2 regions of the Arthrobacter sp. StoSoilB20 genome follow, and region 2 is predicted to be linked to the other one. Evidence: riboswitches for the same ligand, from Rfam matches in the RefSeq annotation. Region 2 holds a riboswitch; the other holds the start of a gene.
What was found. Region 2 has a riboswitch for glycine ahead of gcvP (aminomethyl-transferring glycine dehydrogenase). Riboswitches for the same ligand answer to the same signal wherever they lie in the genome.

Region 1 (6,491 bases), 1.2 Mb from region 2:
ACACACCGTGCGTGGACGGGTAGGTGATCATGATGGCCGACAACACCTCGCGGTTGGCCTCGATCTTGGCGGCAAGGTCCGCGTGGTCGATCGTGCCGTCAGCAGCCGTGGCCACCACAACAACCTTCATGCCGGCTAGCACTGCGGAGGCTGCGTTGGTGCCGTGGGCGGAAGCGGGAATGAGGCAGACGTTGCGCTGCTCGTCGCCACGGGACAGGTGGTAGCCACGGATGGCCAACAGACCCGCGAGCTCGCCCTGGGAACCGGCGTTCGGCTGGATGGACACTTGGTCGTAGCCGGTGATCTCGGTCAGCTGGGATTCGAGGTCCGTGATGAGTTCGCGCCAGCCCTCGGTCTGGGAATCCGGAGCGAACGGGTGGATGGAGGCGAATTCCGGCCAGGAAATGGCTTCCATCTCGGCGGTGGCGTTGAGCTTCATGGTGCAGGAACCCAGCGGGATCATGGTGCGGTCCAGCGCGAGGTCGCGGTCCGAGAGCTTGCGGATGTAGCGCAGGAGCTGGGTTTCGGAGCGGTGCGTGTTGAACACGGGGTGCTGCATGAAGTCGCTGGTGCGCTCCACGGAAGCTTCAAGCGCGAGACCTTCAGCGGTTTCGGCAACTGAAGCGCCGAAGACCCCCGCGACGTCAGCGACAACCTCGGAAGTGGTGGTCTCATCAACAGAGATACCAACGGTGTCAGCGTCAACGCCGCGCAGGTTGATGCCCTTGGCCTCGGCAGCAGCGACGATCTCTGCAGCTTTGCCCGGGACGCGGACCGTGATGGTATCGAAGAAGGAACCGTGAAGGACCTCGACGCCGGCAGCCTTCAGTGATGCTGCAAGGGTGCGGGCGTGGCTGTGGGCGGTCTCGGCAATAGCCTTCAAACCCTCCGGGCCGTGATAGACCGCGTACATCGAGGCCACGATGGCCAGCAACGCCTGCGCGGTACAGATGTTGGACGTCGCCTTTTCGCGGCGGATGTGCTGCTCGCGGGTCTGCAGCGCCAAGCGGTAGGCGGGGACACCGGCGTCGTCCTTGGAAACGCCTACCAGGCGGCCGGGCATGGAACGCTCCAGGCCTTTCTGGACGGCCATGTAGGCCGCGTGCGGGCCGCCGAAGAACAGCGGAACACCCAGGCGCTGCGCGGAACCAACAGCAATATCGGCGCCCTGCTCACCGGGAGGGGTGATGAGCGTCAGGGAGAGGAGGTCGGCTGCGACCGTGACCAGCGCGCCGCGTTCCTTGGCTTCAGCAATGACAGCAGAGTGGTCGAACACGCGGCCGGAAACGCCGGGCTGCTGCAGGACAACGCCGTTGATGGCGCCTTCCGGGAGGCCCAGGGAGAGATCGGCGACCTCAACCTCGAAGCCGAGTGCTTCGGCGCGGCCCTTGACGATGGCGATGGTCTGCGGGAGGCAGTCGGCGTCGAGGACGGTCTTGCCATCCTGGACAGCCTTGTTCTTGTTGGCACGGCGCATCATGAGGACGGCTTCGGCAACGGCCGTTGCTTCGTCAAGCAGGGAGGCGTTGGCGATGGGCAGGCCAACCAGGTCCTGGACCATGGTCTGGAAGTTCAGCAGCGCTTCAAGGCGGCCCTGGGAGATTTCCGGCTGGTACGGGGTGTAGGCGGTGTACCAGGCCGGGGACTCGAGGATGTTGCGGCGGATCACCGGCGGCGTCACGGTGTCGTAGTAGCCCTGGCCGATCATCTGGACGGCAGTCTTGTTCTTGGATGCGAGCTTGCGCAGCTCGGCAAGAACCTCGACTTCGCTCAGCGCGTTTTCCAGGGTGAGGGCAACATCCTGGCGGATATCGTTCGGAACGGCGGTGTCGACCAGCGAATCGACGGTGTCGTAGCCGACGGACTTGAGCATGGTCTCAATCTCGGATTGGCGGCGGGCGCCGATATGCCGATCGACGAAGGTGGTGGAGGCAGAACTAACCGTCACGAAGGAACTCCATTACTTGGGCGGCGTTTGGGTACGCCACAGCGGCTGGGTTCCTCCCCGCTCTGTATTGGACCTGAGAGTTTCCGCGGGTTGCGTGAACAACCATCGCTTGCACCGTCGGTGAGCACAGCGCCCATCCACCCTGAGGTGTGCTGAGTGCCTGCTGCTTTCCAGAGTTGCCTTGCCGCGGCGGTGCGTGGGCCTGAGAGATTCCTGGGGAGGGTTTGCTCCTACGGCGCCTGCATCACTTGCTTGCAGGACTCTCCCGCCGCAGATCAAAGGCATGTTCAGTTGTAGGTGGGCACCTTGTTGGGCACGCCACAAGAGTTAATTGTCCTACGCGCCGGGCTCTGCAGCAAATGGATGAATCACTACTTCCGCAGCCGCTCCAGGACTCCGAGCAGGATTTCGACGTCGGCCTCCCGCCCGGCGTTGCCGCCTTCCTGGCCGCCTTCAAAGATGGCATTGAAATAGAGGCCGTCGCCCATGTAGCTGACGGCTTTGGCAACCTCCGGTCCGACGTCTTCGGCCAGCACGTCCAGCCAGCGCTGCTGGATGGCGGCGAACCGGCGGCGGGTTTCCTCGTGGGCCACTTCAGCCAGGCGGGTGGCAGCGACGAAGGCCCTGTCCATGGGGGTATCTGCCCACAGCGATGACCGGATGAAGTAGGCGGCCGAACCATCGGGCGCTGCCTTCATCAGTTCAGTGTCTTCATCGGCGAGCAGGTCAAGGCGTTCCAAGAGTGCCGTGATCAGCGCTTCCTTGTTCGGGAAGTGGTAGAGCAGCCCACCTTTGGATACCCCGGCACGTTTGGCAACGGCATCGAGGGTGGCAGCCCTCTCCCCTACCTCTATAAGGAGGGCTTCAAAGGCATCCAGGACCGCGTCCCGGGCAACTGGTTTTCGTGGCATGTGTCCATCATTCCCTAAAGGCTCATGGGGCTGGTCAGTTGAAACTGTACCGTCTGGACGGTACAGTAGTGGAATGTTCTCGCCGTCCCCAACCCAAGCACTCCGTTCCGCTGATCCCGTTAAGGGCCAGGCAGCACCGTGGCGCGACTGGACGGCTCTGGCACTCCTGATGTTTCCGGTGCTGCTGGTGGCCGTCGACAACACCGCGCTCACCTTTGCCCTGCCCGAAATTGCCCGCTCCCTGGACGTCGGCGGCGTCCAATTGCTCTGGATCGTTGACGCCTACCCGCTGGTTCTTGCCGCGTTGCTGGTATCCATGGGCAACCTCGGCGACAGGATCGGACGACGGCGGCTGCTGCTGATCGGCAGCACGGGCTTCGCGGCGGTTTCGGCTGCTACAGCTTTCGCGCCTTCGGCTGAGTGGCTCATTGCAGGACGCGCCGGCCTTGGCGTCTTCGGCGCCATGCTGATGCCCTCAACGCTGTCCTTGATCCGGAACATCTTCGCCGATCCCAACCGGCGCCGGCTTGCCATCGCTGTCTGGGCTGCCGGGTTCTCGGGTGGTGCCGCCCTTGGGCCCATCTTCGGCGGTTGGTTGGTAGAGCACTTCTGGTGGGGTGCGGTGTTCCTCGTGGCCGCTTTCCTGCTTTTGCCCCTGCTTGCTTTCGGCCGGGCACTCATTCCGGAATCCAAGGACGCCAATCCCGGCCGCGTGGACGTGGCCAGCATTGTCCTTTCCGTGGTCACCATGGCTCCGTTCGTCTACGGCATCAAGGAATTCGCAGTCCACGGCTTCGGGGCGTCCGCGGCCGCATTCATGGGCTTCGGCCTGGTGATGGGCATTCTGTTTGTGCGTCGCCAGCAGCGGATCGAGAACCCCATGCTGGACGTTGCCCTGTTCAATAACAAGGTCTTCAGCACTGCAATCGTGGCGAACGTCCTGTCGCTCTTCTCCATGACAGGCTTCATCTACTTCTTCGCCCAGCACCTGCAGCTTGTTGAGGGTCAGTCACCCATGGAAGCCGGAATCGCCATGATTCCCGCCCTCCTGGCAACAGTCATCGCCGGCCTGCTGGTGGTGCCGCTGGTCCGGCGTGTCCGCCCCGGATACGTGGTGGCCGCCGGCCTGACACTCAGCGCCGCGGGCTACTTGATTGTGATGGTGGGCGACCACGGCAGCGGCCCCGTCTTCCTGCTGTCCGCCCTGACGGTCCTCGCAATCGGCGTGGGCGCAGCGGAAACCATTTCCAATGACCTCATCCTGGCTTCCGTTCCGGCCGACAAGTCCGGCGCCGCCTCCGCAATCTCCGAGACCGGCTACGAACTGGGCTCGCTCCTGGGAACGGCTGTTCTCGGCTCGATCCTCACCGCTTCCTATCAGCACAACCTCGTGATTCCAGACGGCGTTTCCCCGCAGGCAGCCGGGAAGTCCAGCGAAACCCTTGCCGGCGCCGTGGATGCGGCCGCAGCCCTTCCGGCACCTTTGTCGGAGGCCCTGACGGTCGCCGCCCGGACGGCTTTCGAGTCCGGCGTCCACATCACTGCGGCGATTGGGCTGGTATTGATGGCTGGCGCGGCAGTGCTCGCCGCCGTCGTGCTCCGCCGTGTGCCGAAGGCGCAGTAGAGGCTCAGTAAGGACACAGCGCCGTTGTGAGGCCCGCTCTGCGTGATTCCGTAGGGATTTAGCACGCAAAGCGGGCCTCACAACGCTTCGGTTGGTGCCGCCTTTTTGTCGACGCCGGCAGTCAGGTCATCGATTCTGTCAAGGGCGTCGCCGAGCCTGCTGACCGTGCTCCATAGCTCTGGGTGCTGCTCCTTGACTTCCTCCAGCGCGGTTCCGGCGGAGGTCAGGGAGGCGAGGTCGAAACTTACGTTGGTTCGGGCTCCGCTGATGGCTGCACGGAGGGCTCCGAAGCCAACCACGACGTCGGCGATCAGCGCGGGATTGCCGTGGGAAGCGAGCCAGCCGAGGTCTTCAATGGCGTGGATGGCCCGCTCGCCCAGGACTGCCGAGGCCTTGGCAGCATCAACAGAGGCCTGGTGGATTGCGTCGTCGCGCTCCGGCCCGGGATCCAGGCGGAAGGCGGCGCCGAAGGCGTTGGAGGCGGAAGAGTCGTCGTCCGCCAATTGCAGGGCATCTTCACGCAGTTCACGGGCACGGGCATGGATGCCCGAGAGCTTTTCGTGCTGGTCCTCCCCGGCCTCGGTGTATCCGGCCACCATGGAGGTCAGGGAAGCGGCGATGGAGAGCATGACTCCTGTCCCGGCGCCACCGCCCGGCGAGCCGGTGGATTCGGCCAGCGCTTTGGTCCATTCCTCAACAGTGGATTGCTGTGTCGTGGCTGCTTGGGAATCATTCATGCCATCCAGTGTGCCGGGGCTTCCCAGGCTTTGCATCTTCAGGCTGGATACACTGGCCAGACCTAGGCGTCGAATGAAAAGGGCAGACTCATGACCATTGACCTCGAAAAGCTATACAAAGACCTGCACGCCCACCCCGAGTTGTCTTTCCAAGAGACCCGGACAGCCGGGATTGCAGCGGGGCACCTGGAAGACCTTGGCTTCACTGTCCACCGAAACATCGGAAAAACCGGCGTGGTTGGCGTTCTGGAAAACGGACCCGGACCGGTAGTGATGCTCAGGGCAGACATGGATGCACTGCCTGTCAAGGAAGCAACCGGCCTGGACTATGCAAGCACGGCCATGGGTGTTGACCATGAGGGCAAGGACATGCCGGTCATGCACGCTTGCGGCCATGACGTACACGTCAGTTGCCTGGTTGGCGCGGTGGAGGTTTTGGTCGCGCAACGTGATCAGTGGCAGGGCACCCTGGTGGCCCTCTTCCAGCCAGCCGAGGAGTGGGGCGGCGGGGCCGAAACCATGGTGGCCGGTGGCCTGTACGACGCCGTGCCCAAACCCGACGTCGTACTGGGCCAGCACGTAGCCCCCTTCCCCGCCGGCTGGTTCGGAATCCGGCCCGGTGTCACCATGGCATCCGCCGATTCCCTCAACATCACCCTCCATGGGCGCGGCGGTCACGGTTCACGCCCGGAGACCACTGTTGACCCGGTGCTGATGGCTGCGGCAACCACCGTCCGGCTGCAGGGCATTGTTGCCCGTGAGCTGGCAGCGAGTGATTCCGCTGTGGTAACCGTGGGGCAGATCCACTCGGGCACCAAGAACAACATCATTCCCGAAACAGCAACTTTGGGACTCAGCGTCCGCACCTTCAGCAACGACACCCGGGACAAGATCCTCGGTTCCATCGAGCGCATTGCCGCGGGGGAATCCAAGGCATCCGGGGCACCCAAGGACCCCGAGATTCAGTTTGAAGAGCACTTTCCGCTGACCGTCAACGATCAGGATGCCACCGAAAGGGTGTCTGCGGCCTTCAAGGCAAAGTTTGGCGAAACACAGATCATTGACCCCGGCCCTGTCTCCGGAAGCGAAGACGTGGGCGCCTTGGCCAAGGCCGCCGGCGCTCCCCTGGTTTTCTGGTTCCTTGGTGGTGCCGAGCCTGCCTTGTTCAAGGAATTTGCAACAACAGGGCGCCTTCCCGAGGATATTCCGTCGAATCACTCACCGTATTTTGCGCCCATTATCCAGCCGACCCTGACGCGGGGAACGGAAGC
Region 2 (6,491 bases):
TCCGGGATGCTGAAGCGAGTTCGCGAACAGCTGCGCTGTTTGACTTGCTGCGGTTCACCATCAGCCCCAGCAGATCGAACACCAGGGTGGCGGCGGCAACGGTGGTGATGTCCGCATGATCGTAGGCAGGGGCGACTTCCACGACGTCGGCGCCCACAATGTTGATGCCGTTCAGTCCGCGGAGCAAGGCCAGGAGTTCGCGGGAGTGGAGCCCGCCCATCTCCGGGGTGCCGGTTCCGGGAGCGAAGGCCGGGTCCAGGACGTCGATGTCGATGGAGACGTACACGGGGGTGTCCCCGAGCCTGTCCTTCACGCGCTGGATGGCGGCGGGAACACCGATGACGTCCAGGTCCGAGCATCGAATGATCTGGAACCCGAACTCGTGGTCCCGGAGGAAGTCGTTGCGGTCATAGACCGGCCCGCGGATTCCTACGTGCATGGACTTGTCCTCCACCAGCAGGCCTTCCTCGAACGCCCGCCGGAAGATGGTGCCGTGCGTAATCGGCTGGTCAAAGTACGTATCCCAGGTGTCCAGATGCGCGTCGAAATGCAGCAGTGCCACCGGGCCGTGGACCGTGTTCAGGGCCCGCAGCATGGGCAGGGCGATGGTGTGGTCGCCACCGATGGAGATGAGCCGCTTGTCCTCGCTGATCAGGGGCAAGGCCTGCTCCTCGATCTCACGGACTGCCCGGGCGATGTCGTAGGGGGTGCAGGCGATATCGCCGGCGTCCACAACCTGGGCTTCGTACACAGGTTCAACGTCCAGCTCCGGGTGGTAGCCGGGGCGCAGGAGGCGGGAGGCCTCGCGGACCGCGGCAGGACCGAAACGGGCGCCGGGCCGGAAGGAGGTTCCGCCGTCGAACGGTACGCCGACGATCGCAATGTCGTAATCCGGGACGCGGTCGATTTGGGGGAGGCGGGCGAAGGTGCCGAGGCCTGCATACCGGGGGACTTTGGTTGCATCAACCGGGCCGATGGGCTTGTGCGTTGTCATTGACGGATCCTTGGGGTGAGGGGTGCTCGCCGTTGAGCGGGAAGTACGTAATTCCATTGTTGGTGACGTGGATCACTCCGGATAGCGGTACATTGACTACAAATGGCCGAGCCGTTTAGACGAATGTCTAAGTCCCGCTGAACCGCGTGGCAGGACCCAACACAAAGGCCAGGAACCGGAGCGGAAACATGGCGATTACCGTCGCTGAACTCATCGCAGAGCCGCAACTAGGACTCACCCTCCTGGCCGGAAAAGCCGGCCTGGACAACCGCATCACCTGGGCCCACACCTCAGACCTGCCCAAGCTCTGGGAATGGGTCACCGGCGGAGAACTCATGATGACCAACGGCCTCTCCATACCCGCCGACGCAGCAGGCCAAGTGGCGCTCGCCGAGGCCCTCATGGACAGCGGTGCCAGTGCGCTGGCCATTGGCGAGAAAATGCACGCACCGCCCCTCACCCGGGAATTCCTGGCCGCCTGCGAGCAGCTCCCCTTGCCCCTGATCAACATCCCGTACCCGCTGCCATTCATCGCGATAGCCCGGTCGGTAGCCGAGTCCTCCCTGCTCGAAGAGTCGCGCCGGCTGCGGCAAACGGCCCGCGTCTACGATCTCCTCCGCACCGCCGGAGCCTCCGAGGACCACTGGCAAAGCCTGGTCCAGCGGCTGGCCACCGAACTCGACGCGGACCTGTTCGTGGTGGACCGACGTTGCCTCCACCCCTGGCATCCCGACGGGCAGTCCCTCCCGGTGTTCCTGGCCGAAGAGTGGGCTCCCTTGTCCGGGCAGGTATCCCTCGCGGGGAAGAACTTCCAATGGCACCGCATCCGCGGCCGGCACGTGCTCACCATGGACATTCCCACCCATGCCAACGCGCTCCTGGTGGTGCTGCCCAACAACGAACCGCACCCGGACGCCGTCGTACTTCTCCATGCCGCAACGGTGCTGGGACTGCAGTTGTCGCGCATTGTCTTGTCCCTGGAAGGCCGCCACCGCCTTGCCGGCGAGTTCCTGCTGCAGGCCATGGACGGGCGCCTCGGGGCCGCGGAGATGGAGAGCCGGCTGGCTGCATTCGACGTTCCGCCCGAGGAATTCCTGCTCGCCTCCCTGACGGCGGCCGCCGAACCAAAAGCGACCGACCAAAAAACTGCGGACGACGGCGACAAGCTGGCCAACGTCCACATCGAACTGTGGCGGCACGGGGTTGCATCGGCGTCGCTGAAGCGGAACAACAGGCTCCACGTGGTGGTCCCGGCAGGCGTGCCGGACGACGTCCTGATCCATTGCGCCGGCCTGGAAACCTCGATCGGAATCAGCGCACCGGCAGCAGTGTCCACTATCCAACGCGCATTGCAGGAGTCCCTCTGGGCACTTGGTTCCGCCCGGGCCAACAAGCTGGGGCTGGCCCGCTATGCCGAAGGGCCGTCGTGGCTTGGGCTTACCGGATTCGAGGAAGGAACGGCGCTGGTGAGACGTTTGCTCGGGCCGATTTTCGACTACGAACAGAGCCAGGAAGGCGACCTCATCCTGACGTTGAGGACGTATCTGGACTCGCAGCGTTCCTGGCAAAAGACCGCGGCTGCGCTCTTCGCCCACCGGCAAACCATCATTTACCGGATGCGGAAAATCGGCGAACTGACGGGGCTGGACATGGGTGAAACGTCCACAGTTGCCCAGCTCTGGTTCGCCCTGCAGATCCACGAGGCGATGCATCAGTAGCCACACCTTGCTTGCGCTTTTTCGCGGGAAGCGGCTATGGTGTGAAGCGTGTCACTCATGGTGATGCAACGCTTTTGATCTGCGGCGGGAGAGTCCTGCCGGTACATCCAGTCAGGCGCCGTAGGAGCAAATCCTCCCCAGGAATCTCTCAGGCCCATGTACCGCCGCGGGTAGGCAACTCTGGAAAGCAGTCCGGGTAACCGGGCTCACCGACGGTGCAAGCAGACGGCATGTGGAAACACAGTCTGCGGAATCTCTCAGGTCCAATACAGAGCGGGGAGGAACCCCACATCATCGTGGCGCTCACTGGGCGCCTGAATCATGGAGTTCCTCTTGACTGTTCAATCAACCCCCACCGCCTTCGCGGACCGGCACATCGGCGCCCGCCGCCAAGCCGATGTTGACACCATGCTCAAGGCCATCGGCTACGACTCTGTCGACGGACTCGTGGACGTCGCCGTCCCCGATTCCATCCGCCAGGACACGGCCCTGAAGTTGCAGGACGCCCTTACCGAGGTGCAGGTCCTCGCCGAGCTCCGCAAGCTCGCGTCCAAGAACAAGACCGCCGTTCAAATGATCGGCCAGGGCTACTACGACACCGTCACGCCCCCGGTCATCCGCCGCAACATCCTCGAAGCACCCGCATGGTACACGGCGTACACGCCCTACCAGCCGGAGATTTCCCAGGGCCGCCTCGAAGCGCTGCTGAACTTCCAGACCATGGTGCAGGACCTCACGGGGCTGCCGGTTGCCAACGCGTCGTTGCTGGATGAAGCCACTGCCGTGGCCGAGGCTGTGCTGTTGATGCGCCGGGCCAACAAGTCCAAGACGGCCAAGGACGGCAAGACGGTCCTGGACGCCGACCTCCTTCCGCAGACCATCGCCATTGTGAAGGGCCGCGCCGAGGCGTTGGGCTTCGAGGTTGTCATCACTGACCTTTCGGCAGGCCTTCCCGATGGCGACATCAACGGCATCGTCCTTCAGCAGCCCGGTGTTTCGGGCCGCGTGTTCGATCACTCCGCTGTGATCGCTTCCGCGAAGGAACGCGGCGCACTGGTCACCGTTGCCGCCGATTTGCTGGCGCTCACCCTCATCACGCCCCCGGGCGAACAAGGTGCGGACATCGCCGTCGGAACTGCGCAGCGCTTTGGTGTCCCGCTGTTCTTCGGCGGCCCGCACGCCGCGTACATGGCCGTCCGCGAAGGCATGGAACGCACCCTCCCGGGCAGGATCGTGGGTGTGTCCAAGGACAACGCCGGCGTCCCCGCTTACCGCCTGGCCCTGCAGACCCGCGAGCAGCACATCCGCCGCGAAAAGGCGACGTCCAACATCTGCACCGCACAGGCCCTGCTTGCGATTGTTGCCTCCATGTACGCCGTGTACCACGGTCCCGAAGGCTTGAAGTCGATCGCCGAGACCGTCCACGGCCACGCCCGCGTTTTGGCCGCGACCCTGCAGAAAGCCGGCCGCGAACTCGTCTCCGAATCCTTCTTCGACACCCTCACGGTCCGCGTGCCGGGCAAGGCAGACAAGGTCATCGCCGCCGCCGAAGCCCGCGGTATCAACCTGCGCCTCATCGACGCGGACACTGTTGGCGTTTCCGTTGATGAAACCACGACGCCGGAGGTCCTCTCCGCTGTGGCCGTCGCCTTTGGTGCCGGCCCGGTAGGGGACGCCACCGGATTCGAATTGTCCGCTGAGGTAGTCCGCACCTCCGATTTCCTCCAGCACCCGGTGTTCAACACGCACCGTTCCGAGACGCAGCTGTTGCGCTATATCCGCAAGCTGTCAGACCGGGACCTCGCGCTGGACCGCACCATGATCCCGCTGGGCTCGTGCACCATGAAGCTGAACGCCACCGCTGAGATGGAAGCCATTTCCTGGCCCGAGTTCGCCTCAATCCACCCGTTCGCTCCGGACCACCAGACAGCGGGCTGGCGCGAGCTGATCTCAGACCTCGAAGCGGACCTGACCGAGATCACCGGCTACGACCAAGTTTCCATCCAGCCGAACGCCGGTTCCCAGGGCGAGCTCGCGGGACTCCTGGCGATCCGCGGCTACCACCTGTCCCGTGGCGACGAGCAGCGCAACGTCTGCCTCATTCCTGCCTCGGCCCACGGCACCAACGCAGCCTCGGCAGTGCTGGCCGGGATGAAGGTTGTTGTGGTGGCCACGGCTGCTGACGGCACGATCGATCACGCGGACCTTGCCGCGAAAATCGAGGCCAATAAGGACGTCCTGTCCTGCATCATGATCACCTACCCGTCCACGCACGGTGTGTACGATGCCGACGTCCGCGAAGTTTGCGATGCCATCCACGCAGCCGGCGGCCAGGTGTATGTTGACGGCGCCAACCTGAATGCACTGGTTGGCCTTGCCCAGCCGGGCAAGTTCGGCGGCGACGTGTCCCACCTGAACCTGCACAAGACCTTCTGCATCCCCCACGGCGGCGGCGGCCCGGGCGTCGGGCCGGTTGCTGCGAAGGCACACCTGGCTCCGTTCATGCCGGGCGACGCGAACAAAGCAGCGCACGAACCCGGTCACGGCGTTGCCATCTCCGCTTCCCGTTATGGCTCCGCCGGTGTGCTGCCGATTTCGTGGGCGTACGTGAAGCTCATGGGCGGGCAGGGTTTGACGGAAGCTACCAAGTCGGCGCTGCTGGCCGCGAACTATGTTGCTTCCTGCCTGGATGAGCACTTCCCTGTTCTGTACACCGGCGAGGGCGGGCTCGTGGCCCATGAGTGCATCCTGGACCTCCGTGAACTGACAGCCCGCACGGGTGTCACGGCCGAAGATGTTGCCAAGCGCCTGATCGACTTCGGCTTCCACGCCCCCACTCTGGCGTTCCCCGTTGCGGGCACCTTGATGGTGGAGCCAACGGAGTCCGAGGACCTTGCCGAGATCGACCGCTTCATCGAAGCCATGATCACCATCCGTGCCGAGATCGACCAGGTAGCCGGCGGTGATTTCACTGTTGAGAAGTCGCCGCTGCGCAACGCGCCGCACACGGCTGCCGCCGTCGTGAGTTCCGCCTGGGACCGCGAATACCCGCGCGAGCAGGCCGCCTTCCCGGTCCACCACCTCAAGCAGGACAAGTACTTCCCGCCCGTCGGCCGTATCGACGGCGCCGCAGGCGACCGGAACCTGGTGTGCTCCTGCCCTCCCCTCGAAGCTTTCGAGGACAACACAGCGGACTTTGAAAACTAAGGACTCCCCACATGTCTGAGAATTACACCGCTCTCTATGAGCAGCACAAAAAGGCCGGCGCCTCCTTCACGGACTTTGGTGGCTGGCAGATGCCGCTCAAATACTCCTCGGAGTTGGCTGAGCACCACGCCGTCCGCAAGTCCGCAGGCCTTTTCGACCTCTCCCACATGGGCGAAGTCTGGGTCACCGGTCCCGACGCGGCTGCCTTCCTGGACTATGCGCTGGTGGGCAAGTTGTCCGCCGTCGCGGTAGGCAAAGCCAAGTACTCACTGATCTGCAACGCCGATGGCGGCATCATCGACGACCTCATCACCTACCGTCGGCCCTCACCCGAAGACGGTGTGGACAAGTACCTGGTAGTCCCCAACGCGGGCAACGCGAAGGTGGTTGCTGCCGCACTTCTGAAGCGCGCGGCCGGTTTTAACGTTGCAGTGGAAGACGCTTCCGCCGAGACGTCCCTCGTCGCCGTGCAGGGCCCGAACGCCGAAGAGATCCTCCTGGCCCTGGTGCCGGCCGATCAGCACGCGTTGGTCACGGAACTGAAGTACTACGCGGCGGTTGAGGTGCCGGTA

Region 1: it holds a riboswitch for glycine, as region 2 does, so the genes downstream of both, gcvP (aminomethyl-transferring glycine dehydrogenase) here and gcvP (aminomethyl-transferring glycine dehydrogenase) in region 2, are expected to answer to the same signal.

Annotation. Positions count from the first base shown of each region.
Region 1 covers NZ_AP024651.1:1,062,229-1,068,719, reverse strand. The annotation lists gene gcvP (aminomethyl-transferring glycine dehydrogenase) at 1-1,948, opposite strand, end outside; glycine riboswitch at 2,129-2,226, opposite strand; gene LDN85_RS04990 (TetR/AcrR family transcriptional regulator) at 2,320-2,859, opposite strand; gene LDN85_RS04985 (MFS transporter) at 2,933-4,483, shown strand; gene LDN85_RS04980 (cyclodeaminase/cyclohydrolase family protein) at 4,561-5,220, opposite strand; gene LDN85_RS04975 (amidohydrolase) at 5,311-6,491, shown strand, end outside.
Region 2 covers NZ_AP024651.1:4,604,429-4,610,919, reverse strand. The annotation lists gene speB (agmatinase) at 1-994, opposite strand, end outside; gene LDN85_RS21030 (PucR family transcriptional regulator) at 1,183-2,712, shown strand; glycine riboswitch at 2,788-2,886, shown strand; gene gcvP (aminomethyl-transferring glycine dehydrogenase) at 3,046-5,919, shown strand; gene gcvT (glycine cleavage system aminomethyltransferase GcvT) at 5,931-6,491, shown strand, end outside.